2 regions of the Blautia argi genome follow, and region 1 is predicted to be linked to the other one. Evidence: riboswitches for the same ligand, from Rfam matches in the RefSeq annotation. Region 1 holds a riboswitch; the other holds the start of a gene.
What was found. Region 1 has a riboswitch for ZMP and ZTP ahead of DQQ01_RS03835 (formate--tetrahydrofolate ligase). Riboswitches for the same ligand answer to the same signal wherever they lie in the genome.
Positions count from the first base shown of each region.

Region 2: linked by a shared signal. The riboswitch ahead of DQQ01_RS04585 (IMP cyclohydrolase) and the one ahead of DQQ01_RS03835 (formate--tetrahydrofolate ligase) in region 1 are both predicted to bind ZMP and ZTP.

Region 1 is NZ_CP030280.1:759,680-767,153, forward strand. It holds gene DQQ01_RS03825 (potassium channel family protein) at 1-624, shown strand, start outside; partial or broken gene DQQ01_RS18015 (carbohydrate kinase family protein) at 746-1,712, shown strand; ZMP/ZTP riboswitch at 1,861-1,945, shown strand; gene DQQ01_RS03835 (formate--tetrahydrofolate ligase) at 2,089-3,774, shown strand; gene DQQ01_RS03840 (formate/nitrite transporter family protein) at 3,806-4,570, shown strand; partial or broken gene DQQ01_RS03845 (S8 family peptidase) at 4,750-6,496, shown strand; gene DQQ01_RS03850 (DUF134 domain-containing protein) at 6,749-7,093, shown strand; gene DQQ01_RS03855 (FAD-dependent oxidoreductase) at 7,149-7,474, shown strand, end outside.
Region 2 is NZ_CP030280.1:915,989-923,462, forward strand. It holds gene DQQ01_RS04570 (ABC transporter substrate-binding protein) at 66-1,082, shown strand; gene DQQ01_RS04575 (CYTH domain-containing protein) at 1,166-1,615, opposite strand; ZMP/ZTP riboswitch at 1,742-1,820, shown strand; gene DQQ01_RS04585 (IMP cyclohydrolase) at 1,931-2,644, shown strand; gene DQQ01_RS04590 (phosphoribosylaminoimidazolecarboxamide formyltransferase) at 2,669-3,853, shown strand; gene DQQ01_RS04595 (diaminopimelate dehydrogenase) at 4,119-5,105, shown strand; gene DQQ01_RS04600 (YitT family protein) at 5,148-6,014, shown strand; gene DQQ01_RS04605 (glycine--tRNA ligase) at 6,130-7,474, shown strand, end outside.

The sequences.
Region 1 (7,474 bases):
GGCCGTTTTGGAAGGCATATGGCAGAGCGATTAATCGCAGAAGGAAATGAGGTCCTTGCAGTGGACATTAATGAGGAGAGAGTCAATGATGCCATAGATATGGTGACAGACGCCCAGATAGGCGATGCTACCAATGAACATTTTGTAGAATCTCTGGGAGTGAGAAATTTTGATTTATGTGTGGTTGCCATTGGCGATAATTTCCAGAGTTCTCTGGAAGCCACAGCGCTTTTAAAGGACTGCGGGGCTTCCATGGTGCTGGCAAGAGCCAACCGGGATGTGCATGCAAAATTTCTTTTGAGAAATGGTGCAGACGATGTAGTGTATCCGGAAAAGGAAATGGCACAGCGTCTGGCCGTTAAATACGGTAATGACAATATTTTTGACTACATTAAGTTGACCGATGAATATGCAATTTATGAGATTCCGGTTCCTCAGTCCTGGGTAGGAAGTTCTATCCTGGAGAAAGAGGTCAGAAGAAAGCATCACATCAGTATTCTGGCAACAAAGGAAGACGGAAAAATGTTTCCGCTTCCCGGTGCGGAATATGTGTTTAAGAGCACAGAAACCTTGATTGTTATGGGACATTTTCAGGACGTGCGTACGGTTGCGAAAATGAAATAATTCTGGTTTCAATAGAAAAATTCGGGAAAGATATGTGGAAATGTTGCATGAAAAAGGAAAAAAAGCTATAATGCACATTAAAGCAACAAGAAGTAAAGTGATGAGAAAGAGAGTAGGAAACATGTGTAAAAAATTTGATGTAATCGCATTAGGCGAGCTTTTGATTGATTTTACAGAAAACGGAGTAAGCGGACAGGGAAATTCTATGTTTGAGGCGAATCCGGGCGGAGCGCCGTGTAATGTACTGGCAATGTTAAACAAGCTGGGGAAAAAGACCTCTTTTCTGGGAGTTGTAGGAAAAGACCAGTTTGGAACAGCTCTCCGCAGTACCCTGGACTCCATTGGTATTGATACCAGCCACTTATATGAAGATGAAGAAGTGCATACAACACTTGCATTTGTTCATACATTTGAGGATGGGGACAGAGATTTTGCATTTTACAGAAATCCGGGGGCGGATATGAATGCTTCAGGAGGAGCAGATTGACGAAGAATATATCCGTTCTGCAAAAGCCTTTCATTATGGAACGTTGTCCATGACACATGAAGGAGTAAGAAAGGCAACGTATAAAGCCATTGATGTGGCAAAAGAAGCCGGACTTCTGATTTCCTTTGACCCGAACTTAAGACCTCCTCTCTGGAAATCTATGGAAGAGGCAAAAGAACAGATTGCATATGGCTTGTCCAAATGCGACCTTCTGAAAATTTCCGAAGAAGAACTGGAATTTATGACAGGGACAAAGGACGTAAAAGAAGGCGCACACAGACTGTTAAAGGAATATCCAAACTTAAAGCTCATGAATGTGACCATGGGAAAAGAGGGAAGTATTGCTTTCCATGAGGGAAAGGAAGTTTTCCAGGTACCGTTTTTGCAGGAAAATACCATTGAAACCACAGGTGCGGGTGATACCTTTGGAGCATGTGCGCTGAATTATGTACTGGAACATGGCATTACGGGTCTGACAGAAGAAAATCTGCAGGAAATGCTGCGTTTTGCCAACGGTGCTTCATCCCTTATTACAACAAAAAAAGGCGCTTTAAGAGTGATGCCAGAGAAGGAAGAAGTACTTTCCTTTATTGGCGCATAAGTACTTGTGAGGTTTGTATAGAAAAGAAAATAAAATTGGTAAAAATTTCACAAACTTTATTGAAGTAGATTGACATCAAGATAATTTTGTGTTAGATTATAACCATAGTTCTGTGACAGATAAATATTTAAATATCTGCTGCAAAACAACAGGTTCTGATTACTGACGGATAAATGTGGAGTACCACAGGGGAATCAGAATAAGATAATAAGCCGACCGTCTGGGCAACATTTGTAGCGTACAAGTGTTGCCCTTTTTTCAGCCAGGAAGCTTTTTGACTCATACACATGCAGGACAAAAGCATAGAAATGAGAGAGAAAAAAAGGTTGGGAAAAGGGCGAGGAAAATTATTATTTCTTTTAAGGAGGATATGATTATGGGATTCAAATCAGACATCGAAATTGCACAGGAATGTACCATGGAGCCGATTACAAACATTGCAGAGAAAGCAGGTATTGATGACAAATATCTGGAACAGTACGGAAAGTACAAAGCAAAAATCGACTACAACTTATTAAAAGAATCCGACGCGCCAAACGGAAAATTAATCCTGGTAACAGCAATTAACCCAACACCGGCAGGAGAAGGAAAGACAACAACAACCGTTGGTCTGGCAGACGGTATGCAAAGACTTGGCAAAAAGGTTATGGTTGCTCTTCGTGAGCCTTCTCTTGGACCGGTATTCGGTGTAAAGGGCGGAGCAGCAGGCGGCGGATATGCACAGGTCGTTCCAATGGAGGACATCAACCTGCACTTCACCGGTGACTTCCATGCAATCGGCGCAGCAAACAACCTCTTAGCAGCAATGCTGGATAACCATATTTATCAGGGAAATGAATTAAACATTGACCCAAGAAAGATTACCTGGAGAAGATGTGTGGATATGAATGACCGCCAGCTCCGTTTTGTTGTAGACGGTATGGGCGGAAAGACAAACGGAATGCCAAGAGAAGACGGCTATGACATTACCGTAGCATCTGAGATCATGGCTGTTCTGTGTCTGGCAAGAGATATCACAGACTTAAAGGAAAGACTGGGACGTATTATTGTTGGTTATACATACGGAAAGGTTTCCGAACAGAAACCGGTAACTGCCCATGACTTACATGCAGAAGGCGCGATGTGCGCACTGTTAAAAGACGCCCTGAAACCAAATCTGGTACAGACTCTGGAGCATGTACCTGCAATCGTACACGGCGGACCATTCGCAAATATCGCTCATGGCTGTAACTCTGTCATTGCAACAAAGATGGCATTGAAATTAGGGGATTATGCAATCACAGAGGCAGGTTTCGGAGCTGACCTGGGAGCAGAGAAATTCCTGGATATCAAATGCCGTATGGCAGACCTGCACCCAAGCGCAGTCGTTATCGTAGCAACGGTTCGTGCATTAAAATACAATGGCGGCGTAGCGAAGGCTGACTTAAACAATGAAAACCTGGAAGCACTGGAAAAGGGACTTCCAAACCTGTTAAAACATGTAAGCAACATCAAAAACGTATACAAACTGCCATGTGTGGTTGCTATTAACGCATTCCCAACAGATACAAAGGCAGAGCTTGACCTGGTAGAGCAGAAATGTAAAGAGCTGGGCGTAAACGTAGCCCTGTCCGAAGTATGGGCAAAAGGCGGTGAAGGCGGTATTGCCCTTGCAAAAGAGGTTATCCGTCTGGTAGAAGAGCCAAATGACTTTACATTCTCCTATGAACTGGAAGGAAGCATTGAAGATAAACTGAACCAGATTGTACAGAAGGTATACGGAGGAAAGAGAGTGGTTCTGACTGCAAATGCACAGAAACAGGCAGCACAGTTAGAGGCCCTGGGCTATGGAAACTGCCCAATCTGTGTAGCGAAGACACAGTACAGCTTAACCGATGACCAGACCAAACTGGGAGCGCCTACAGATTTTGAAGTAACGGTAAGAAACTTAAAGATTTCTGCAGGTGCAGGCTTTATCGTAGCGCTGACAGGAGAAATCATGACCATGCCAGGACTTCCGAAGGTTCCGGCTGCTGAGAAGATTGACGTAGACGAAACAGGAAAGATTACAGGGCTGTTCTAAAAAAGTTTGGGCTTGAAGGGAGCAATGAAGTATGTATAAAGACGAATATAAGGCTGTGTGCAATTCTGCGGCAGCAAAATTGAATTTACTGAAAAACAATCCGCTGGGATATTTTGTAGCCTCTATCTTAGCTGGTATGTTTGTTGCAATGGGTAGCTTTGTAGCGTTTACATTGGCAGGTCATCTGTCAGGCTCAGAAGCAGCGGCGATCTGGGCAAAACCGGCACAAAGCGCGGCTTTTGCAGCAGCTCTTAGCTTAGTTATTATGGCAGGGGCAGACTTATTTACAGGAAATAATTTTGTCATGTCAGCGGCTATATTCAGAAAAACAGCTACCGTGGGTGATGCCTGCAAACTGTGGTGTGTATGCTGGATCGGAAACCTGGTTGGTTCTCTTTTATCATCTGCTCTTTTCGTGGCTGCAAAAGTTCCTACAGGCGGAATCGGTGATTACTTTGAAAATCTTGCAATTACCAAAACTACTACAGCTCCGGTGCCATTGTTTATCAAAGCAATCTTGTGTAACATTTTGGTATGTCTTGCAGTATGGTGCGGAATAAAAATGAAATCTGAATCAGGGAAGTTGATCATGATTTTCTGGTGTATTTTCGTATTCATGGTGTGTGGATTTGAACATAGTATTGCAAACATGAGCAGTATCGGTGTTTCACTTATTACAGGAAAGGTTGGAATCGGTGCATATTTCTATAATGTAATTATAGTAACCTTGGGAAATATGGTTGGTGGTGTTTTAGGCGTAGCGCTTCCATATCATCTGATTTCAAAAGAAAAATAGAAAGATAAAGAGAATTTGAGGGGAGATAGGCTGTCGCACCAATATGGTGCGGCAGCCTTTTTGGCTTTATGGGAAAATATGTCTTATGAAGAAATCAAGAAGCTTTATGAAGCATGTGATGCTTCGGAATATTTTGAAAAAGAGAAGAGTAGACTGAAAGAAAAACGCAGGAACAAAAAATGGAAAATCAGAAGCTGGAAAATCTTCTAAATCTTGCTTTAGATGCAACAGCAGCGGAACGGGAGCAGTCACCGGAACTGAATATAGGATATAATCAGTCAGAAAACACCTGGGACTTGATTATTAAGTATACGGGAAATCTTTCAGACATTCTGGGGAGAAGATGTGCCAAGGGCAGAGCTCTTAAACGGTTTTGCAGTGATTACACTGGAGGAGAGTCGGATTGAGGCATTGTCCCGGATTCCGGGCATCGAATATATAGAGAAACCCAAGCGTTTGTTTTTTGCTGTGCAGCAGGGAAGAAGCGCCTCTTGTATGACTTCTGTGCAAAGCGCTTTCTCCCCTTTGGGAGAGCCGCTTACCGGAAAAGGGATTTTGGTGGCATGTATTGATTCAGGTGTAGACTATGCTCACCCGGATTTTAGAGATCCGGACGGCAGCACACGGATTTTGCGGCTCTGGGATCAGAGTATACCGGGAAGACCTCCCAGGGGCTATTCTATTGGAACAGAGTATACACAGGAAGAAATCAATCAGGCACTTTTGGCAGAGAACCGGGCAGACAGAGAAAAAATAGTGCCCAGCAGAGATTTAAGCGGACATGGCACAGGCGTACTTGGAATTGCTGCAGGAAACGGCAGAGCGTCAGACGGGGTCTATAGAGGAGTTGCCTATGAAAGTGAGCTTTTGGTAGTAAAGCTGGGAACAGCAAGGGAAGGGGGCTTTCCCAGAACCACTGAGCTTTTGCAGGGGATTGACTATGCTATTCGTCTGGCAGCAGACAGAGGGCAGCCTGTGGCTCTGAATCTTAGTTTTGGGAATAATTATGGTTCTCACAGCGGGGAATCTCTTTTGGAAACCTATCTGGATAATGCGGCTCTGAACGGTCGGAGTGTTATCTGCGTGGGTATGGGAAATGAGGGGAATCAGGCACTGCATACTTCAGGGAGAGTTTCGATAGCGGAGGCAACAGAAATCCTTTTAAATGTAGGGGAGTATGAGCCTGGTTTTAATATCCAGTTCTGGAAGCATTATGTAGATGAAATGGAGATAGAGCTTTTACTTCCCGGGGGACAGCGAATTGGGCCTTTTCAGGAGATTTTAGGCGCTCAGAGGTTTTCTGTGGGAAATATGGAGCTTTTGTTGTATTATGGAGAGCCTGCTCCCTATAGTTTATCCCAGGAAATTTATATAGAGCTTTTGCCTAAAAGGGGATATGTAGACAGCGGAACGTGGAAAATCCGATTGATTCCTGTAAAGATTGTGGACGGGGATTATGATTTGTGGCTCCCGGGAGGGGGTATTTTAAATGAAGATACGCATTTCCTTTTTCCCACACCTCAGACAACACAAACCATTCCCTCCACAGCGCAAAGAGTGATTTCTGTGGGTGCGTATGATTCCCGTTATCTGGCATATGCGGATTTTTCAGGGAGGGGTTATACCAGGGTGACTAATGAGATTAAGCCGGATTTGGTGGCACCGGGGGTGGGGATTGTCACAGCAGCGCTGGGAGGAGGATATGAAAGCCGCACAGGAACCTCCTTTGCCACACCTTTTGTCACCGGTGCGGCTGCACTCTTGATGGAGTGGGGAATTGTGAGGGAAAATGATCCTTTTTTGTACGGAGAGAAGGTAAAGGCCTATTTAAGAAGAGGAGCAAGACCGCTTTTAGGCGGGGAATATCCTAATAATCGTATTGGATATGGGGCGTTGTGTCTTTCCGATAGCTTCCCTAAGAAATGAAGTTAAAATAAAAAAGCATAAAAATGCTGTTGGTGGGACAAAGGTTTAAGAAAAAACTTAATTTTCAGTGGACTGGAAAAGTCAATTAAAGTCGCTAAATATGTTGGAACGGATAAATGGTCGCACCCTTCGCGGGTGCGTAGATTTAATTCTATTTGAAAAAAGATATTGACATATGTTCATAATGGTAGTATTCTGAAAGCGCAAAAGAAAAAATCACTATCTTAAATCTATATGAGGAAAGGGGGACATATGGCCAGGCCACAGAAAAGCAGATGTATCTGTTCCAAACCGAAAATCACCAGCTTTGCACCGCAGGGCTGTGTTGCTGACGGAAGCGTCAATCTTACCTATGATGAATATGAGGTGATTCGTATTCTGGATTTTCTGAAAATGACACAGGAGGAGTGTGCAGCAAAGATGGATATTTCCAGACCGACAGTGACTCGCATCTATGACTCAGCCAGACAGAAAATAGCAGACGCTATGGTTCATGGCCGCAGTCTGACCATAAGTGGGGGAGATGTGGTTGTATGCGAAAAGATGAAGCCGGAGTGTGCAGGTATGTTGTACTGTTGCCACAGACAGCAGGAATAAGCAACACAGAACAGGTAAACCAAAGTACCAGTAAAAGAAGAACAGGAGAGGTAGAATGAAAGTATTAATCATTGGAGGCGTTGCTGCGGGAACAAAAACAGCAGCTAAACTGAAACGTGAAGACAGAAGTGCAAAAATTACAGTTATTACCAGAGATAAAGATATTTCCTATGCAGGCTGCGGACTCCCGTATTATGTAGGCGGACTGATTGAAAGCAGAGAAGAGCTTATTGTAAATACGCCTCAGAAATATGCCAAAATGACAGGGGTAGAGGTAAAGACCGGAAAAGAAGCTACTGCGCTTTGGGCAGATAAAAAGCAGGTTCTTGTAAAAGATTTGTTTACAGGAGAAGAAGAGGTCTGTTCCTATGATAAGTTGGT
Region 2 (7,474 bases), 160 kb from region 1:
AAAGTGTGGAGAAGGCTGCCGCACTATGCAGCCTTTTGAGATTTTAGAATTGAGGGGAGAGCATCATGAAAAAGAAAGTGAGCATGCTTTTTGCAATGCTTTTGTGTCTGGGCATGGGGTTTACAGGCTGCAAAGCTCAGCAGGGAGAAAGGCAGGAAAAAACAGAGGAGCTTACCAAAGTGACCTTAAACGAGGTGGCACACTCCATTTTTTATGCGCCGCAGTATGTGGCAATCGAAGAGGGATATTTTGTAAATGAGGGAATTAAGCTGGAGCTGGTTACAGGATTTGGAGCAGATAAGGTGATGTCTGCTCTTTTATCCGGTGATGCAGATATTGGTTTTATGGGGTCAGAGGCAACGGTTTATGCCTATCAGCAGGGGGCTCAGGATAAGGTGCTGAACTTTGCCCAGCTTACGCAGAGAGCCGGGAATTTTGTGGTGGCAAGAGAAAAAATGCCAGACTTCGAGTGGACAGATTTGAAGGGCAAGGATATTCTGGGAGGCCGTAAAAGCGGTATGCCGGAAATGGTCTTTGAGTATATTTTGAAGGAAAAGGGCATGGATCCGGATACAGATATGGGCATTGACAGAAGCATTGACTTTGGCTCTACAGCGGCAGCTTTTGCCGGAGGGCAGGGGCAGTTCAGTATTGAATTTGAACCCTCTGCCACTATGCTTGAGCAGGAAGGCGCCGGATATGTAGTGGCATCCTGCGGTGTAGAATCCGGCTATGTTCCTTATACGGCCTACAGTGCCAGAGAAAGCTATATTGAGAAGAACCCGGAAGTGATACAGGGATTTGTAAAAGCTCTGCAAAAAGGCATGGATTATGTAAATACCCATACGCCGGAAGAAATTGCCTCTATTATTGCCCCACAGTTTAAAGAAAATGATTTGGAAACCATTACTGCCATTGTAAAGCGTTATCAGGAACAGGATACCTGGAAAGACAATCTTGTATTTGAGGAGAAAAGCTTTGAGCTTTTGCAGGATATCTTGGAAAGCGCTGGAGAACTGGAAAAGAGAGTTCCGTATGAGGAGCTGGTGCTTACCGAGTATGCCAAGAAGGCTGAAGAGTAAGGAGTTGAAAGTGCAACAATCACTCAAGAATGGTTGACCTGTAAGAAGTAGAAAGACCACCCTAAAGGATGGTCTTTCTGTGTTTATTTTTTTCCTCTGGACAGTACACTGTTGTGATAAGCAGTAGAAAATGTTACATCTTCCCCAAACCACTGAGGAGGAACAAAACTGTTTGCCTCTTCTTCTGTGGAAAACTCCACTTCTGCCAGCCACAGACCTTCATAAGGGGCGTTAAAAACATCCAGCTCGATGGTGAGTCCTTTAGGTAGGGGCAGCAGATACCGGGTCTTGGAAAGGATAATGCCGTCTGCCTTTGTACGTAGATGCTCGTAAGCTTCACGGGTCAGAGGCAGATTGTATTCCTCCCGCATCATCATGCCTTTTCCTTTATAGGTGAGATAATAGTCGTTGTCCTGTCTGCGGATCCGCACAACCGGGGCAATGCAGAGATAAGCCTGCTCAATTTTCCTGGAAGGAAAGGCTTCCAGATCCTTTGGGAGTTCATGAATCAGATATTTACGTTCAATTTCCACGATTGTTTTCTCCTTTTCCTGATGAAGTATTAAAAATATCATATAATGTTCAAATGCAAAAAGCAAGCCACAGGAAGGTGGGAGAAAAAAAGGGATTGACAACCCTTTTTTTAAATGGTATGTTTTAAGTGCTTATATGACTGACGGAAGTGGAAATGACCACGGGGAGTATAAGCCACAGAAGCCGACCGTCTGGGCGAATATGCTCGGAAAGTGGGCTTTTTCTTATTTTTTAAAACTCTTTTTGGGAAAAATTAAGAAAAGCCGGGAAAAGTTCCGAGTGAGTTTAGAACAGCAGGAAAAGGAGATAAGTTCATGGAAATGTTATCACTGGAAAAAGAGTTAAAGAGCAATGCATATCCGGGCAGAGGAATTGTGCTGGGAAAATCAGAAGACGGAAAAAAAGCTGTTGCCGCTTATTTTATTATGGGCAGAAGTGAAAACAGCAGAAACCGCGTATTCGTAGAAGAAGGTGAAGGAATCCGTACACAGGCATTCGACCCTTCTAAATTAACAGACCCAAGCCTGATTATTTATGCGCCGGTACGCGTACTGGGCAATAAAACCATTGTGACAAACGGTGACCAGACAGATACCATCTACGAAGGTATGGACAAACAGATGACCTTTGAGCAGTCTTTGAGAAGTCGTGAATTTGAACCGGACGGACCAAACTACACACCTCGTATTTCCGGCGTGATGCATTTGGAAAACGGCAGATATAACTATGCAATGTCTATTTTAAAGAGCAACAATGGAAATCCGGACGCCTGCAACCGCTATACCTTTGCATATGAAAATCCGGTGGCAGGAGAAGGACATTTTATCCACACTTATATGCATGACGGCAATCCTCTTCCAAGCTTTGAAGGAGAGCCAAAGCTGGTGGGAATCCCAAACGATATTGATGCGTTTACAGAGCAGGTGTGGACAAGTTTAAATGAAGAAAATAAGGTTTCTCTGTTTGTTCGCTTCATTGATATTGAAACAGGCAAATATGAAACCAGAATTGTAAATAAAAATAAATAAGAAATAGGAAAGGAGAAAATTATTATGAAAGAATTAGCTTTAAAATACGGTTGTAACCCAAATCAGAAACCTTCCAGAATTTATATGGAAGAAAATGGCGACCTGCCAATTAAAGTTTTATCAGGAAAACCGGGCTATATTAATTTCCTGGACGCTTTTAACGGATGGCAGCTGGTAAGAGATTTAAAGAAAGCAACAGGTCTTCCGGCAGCAACTTCTTTTAAACATGTATCTCCGGCAGGAGCCGCTGTGGGACTTCCTCTGACAGAAACACTGGCAAAAATCTACTGGGTAGATGACATGGACTGGAAAAACTTTTCTCCTATTGCCTGCGCTTACGCAAGAGCCAGAGGTGCGGACAGAATGTCTTCTTTTGGGGACTTTATTTCCCTTTCCGACGTGTGCGACAAAGATACCGCGCTGCTGATTAAGAGAGAGGTTTCCGACGGTGTTATTGCGCCGGGGTATACAGAGGAAGCTCTGGAGATTTTGACACAGAAGAAAAAAGGAAATTATAATGTCATCGAGATTGACCCGGATTATGTGCCGGCTCCATTGGAACGCAAACAGGTCTTTGGCATTACCTTTGAGCAGGGACGCCAGGAGTTAGCCATTGATGATGAATTGATTTCCAATATTGTTACAGAAAATAAAGAATTGACAGAAGAAGCAAAGAGAGATTTAAAGGTTTCTCTGATTATTCTGAAATACACACAGTCCAATTCTGTATGCTTTGTAAAAGACGGACAGGCCATTGGCGTAGGCGCAGGACAGCAGTCCCGTGTACACTGTACGCGTCTGGCAGGACAGAAGGCAGACAACTGGTGGTTAAGACAGTGTCCGAAGGTGCTGAACTTGCCATTTAAGGATACCATTACCCGCGCAGAGAGAGATAATGCCATTGATGTGTATATTGGCGAGGAATATATGGACGTTCTGGCTGACGGCGCATGGGAAAAGACCTTTACAGAAAAGCCGGAGGTCTTCACAAGAGAAGAAAAGAGAGCATGGCTGGATAAGCTGCAGAATGTCACCCTTGGCTCTGATGCATTTTTCCCGTTCTCTGACAATATTGAACGCGCGAAAAAGAGCGGTGTGTCTTACATTGCACAGCCGGGTGGCTCTGTGAGAGATGATGCAGTGATTGATACCTGCAACAAATACAACATGGTGATGGCATTTACCGGAATTCGTCTGTTCCACCACTAAAAACAGAAATTTTGTGAAATATAGAAAAGGAAACGGATACAGACCCCGGGAATCCGGGAAATTGACGCATTTTCAAAAAACAGGTTGGCACAGCTTTGAGCTTAGAGTCTGAAAGCTGTGTCAAAGACCGAAAAATTTATCAATTTACCAGAGAAAAGGGAATGGGTATCCGTTCTCTTTTTTTTATTGGGGCATTGACAAAGAAAGCGTATCTGATATATTCTGAAAGGGCAAACAGAGACTACAACAGATAGGAGAGTGTGACATGAGTATTAAAATTGGTATTTTAGGATACGGAAACCTGGGTCGTGGTGTGGAGTGTGCAGTAAAACACAATCCGGATATGGAACTTGTGGCTGTTTTTACCCGCCGCAATCCGGAAGACGTGAAGATTCTTACAGAAACAGCAAAGGTTTGCCATGTGGATCAGGCAGTGAGCATGAAGGACGAAATTGATGTGTTAATTCTCTGCGGCGGAAGCGCTACAGACCTGCCGGTACAGACACCAGAATTTGCACAGCATTTCAATGTAGTAGACAGCTTTGATACCCATGCAAGAATACCGGAACATTTTGCAGCTGTAGACGCTGCTGCAAAAAAAGGAAATCATACAGCCATGATTTCTGTTGGCTGGGATCCGGGTATGTTTTCTTTAAACCGTCTGTATGCCAATGCAATTTTGCCGGGTGGTAAGGATTATACCTTCTGGGGCAAAGGCGTGAGTCAGGGGCATTCAGACGCTGTGAGAAGAATTGAAGGTGTTTTAGATGCAAGACAGTATACCATTCCGGTAGAAAGCGCGCTGGAGGCAGTGAGAAACGGAGAAAATCCGGAGCTTTCCACACGCCAGAAGCACACAAGAGAAGTATTTGTTGTAGCAGAGGACGGCGCTGATAAGGCAAAAATCGAACATGAAATCAAAACCATGCCGAATTATTTCGATGAATACGATACTACTGTACATTTTATTACAGCGGAAGAAATGGCAGCCAGCCATGCAGGACTTCCTCACGGCGGTTTTGTAATTCGTACCGGCAGCACAGGCTGGGAAGATGAACATCAGCATGTAGTAGAATACAGCTTAAAGCTGGATTCCAATCCGGAATTTACTTCCTCTGTTATTGTGGCTTATGCAAGAGCTGCTTATCGTATGAGTCTGGAAGGACAGACAGGCTGCAAGACTGTGTTTGACGTGGCACCTGCATATTTAAGCTTACAGACTCCGGAAGAGCTGCGGGCTCATATGCTGTAAACGAGTAGGGAGAATGGGAATAAAAGGAAAGAGAGTAAAACAGTGAATCCTAAAATAGATACCAAAAGAGAAGCAAAGCGAATCATTTTCGGCTTAATCGGAGCCGTGATTATGGCGGTGAACATTAAGACCTTTGTGCGGGCAGGGGGCTTGTATCCCGGCGGTTTTAATGGTGTGACACTGTTGTTTCAGACTATTTGCGACCGCTTTTTTGACATTGCCGTACCGTTTTCGCCTATTAGTCTTGCCCTGAATGCAATTCCGGCGATTATCAGCTTTAAGGCGATTGGAAAGAAGTTTACGGTGATTACCAGCCTTATGATTGTGGCGACCAGTGTTCTGACCGACATGGTTCCCGCCATACCGATTACCCAGGATATTTTGCTTATTAGTGTCTTCGGCGGACTGATTAACGGTGTGGCAATCAGCATTGCCCTGATTGGCGGCGCTTCCACAGGAGGAACCGATTTTATTGCCATTTATTTTGCGGAAAAGAAAAACAAAGATGTATGGAATTATATTTTACTGGCAAATGCAGTTGTGCTTTTGGTTGCGGGTTATCTGTTTGGCTGGGACAAGGCGCTGTATTCTATTATTTTCCAGTACGCCTCCACACAGATGATACATCTGCTTTACCAGACGTATAAGAAGGTGACGCTGTTTGTCATTACCGATGAGCCGGAGGCAGTATACCAGGCTATTTATGAGGTGACAAATCACAGCGCTACAGAATTTACGGCAACAGGCATGTATTCCAATGAAAAACGGAAAATGATTTACTCTGTGGTGTCCACCATGGAAGCAAAGGTGCTGACACAAAAAGTTATGGAGGCAGACCCTCATGCTTTTGTGAATGTGGTGAAAACAGATACGCTGGTGGGGAGATTTTATCAGAAGGAAACCTATTAGGTTGGAAAAACTCTTCTTTAGAGGTTGAAAAGATAAGATTTAACCGTTATAATAGTCCCTATCAGTAAAAATAGCAATGATTTTACAAAAATGCAGAGATAGAGGAGATTGTATAATGGAAAAGACAATGGAAAAGATTGTTGCACTTGCAAAATCCAGAGGATTCGTATATCCGGGTTCAGAAATTTACGGTGGTCTTGCAAATACATGGGACTACGGAAACCTGGGTGTAGAACTGAAAAACAATGTAAAGAAAGCATGGTGGCAGAAGTTTGTTATGGAAAGCCCATACAACGTAGGCGTAGACTGTGCTATCCTCATGAATCCTCAGACATGGGTGGCTTCCGGTCATTTAGGCGGATTTTCAGATCCGTTGATGGATTGTAAAGAGTGCCATGAGCGTTTCCGTGCAGATAAGATTATTGAGGACTTCTGTGCAGAAAAAGGCATTGAAATCGAAGGCAGCGTAGACGCATGGAGCCAGGAAAAGATGAAAGAGTTTATCGAAGAGCATCAGATTCCATGTCCGACCTGCGGCAAACACAACTTTACAGATATCCGTCAGTTTAACCTGATGTTTAAAACCTTCCAGGGTGTTACTGAAGATGCAAAAAATACAGTCTATTTAAGACCGGAAACCGCACAGGGTATCTTTGTAAACTTTAAAAACGTACAGAGAACTTCCAGAAAGAAACTGCCATTTGGTATTGCACAGATTGGTAAATCTTTCCGTAATGAAATTACACCTGGTAACTTCACTTTCCGTACCCGTGAATTTGAGCAGATGGAACTGGAATTTTTCTGTAAACCGGATACAGATTTGGAATGGTTTGCATACTGGAAACAGTTCTGTCTGGACTGGCTGCACAGTCTGGGCTTAAAAGACGAAGAAGTGCGCTACCGTGACCATGATAAAGAAGAACTGAGCTTTTACAGCAAGGCAACCACTGATGTGGAATTCCTCTTCCCATTTGGCTGGGGCGAGCTTTGGGGCATTGCCGACAGAACGGATTATGACCTGACACAGCACCAGAATGTATCCGGACAGGATATGACCTATTTTGATGATGAAACAAACCAGAAATATATTCCATATGTTATCGAACCTTCTCTGGGCGCAGACCGTATGGTACTGGCATTTTTGTGCAGCGCTTACGATGAAGAGGTTCTGGACGCAGAGAAAAATGACGTGCGTACTGTGCTGCATTTCCACCCTGCACTGGCACCGGTGAAAATTGGTGTGCTGCCTCTTTCCAAAAAATTGAATGAAGGCGCGTTAAAGGTATTTGAGCAGTTATCAAAGAAATACAACTGTGAGTTTGATGACAGAGGAAATATCGGAAAACGTTACCGCCGTCAGGACGAAATCGGAACACCTTTCTGTGTAACCTATGACTTTGATTCCGAAACTGATGGAGCAGTAACCGTTCGCGACAGAGATACCATGGAACAGGAAAGAA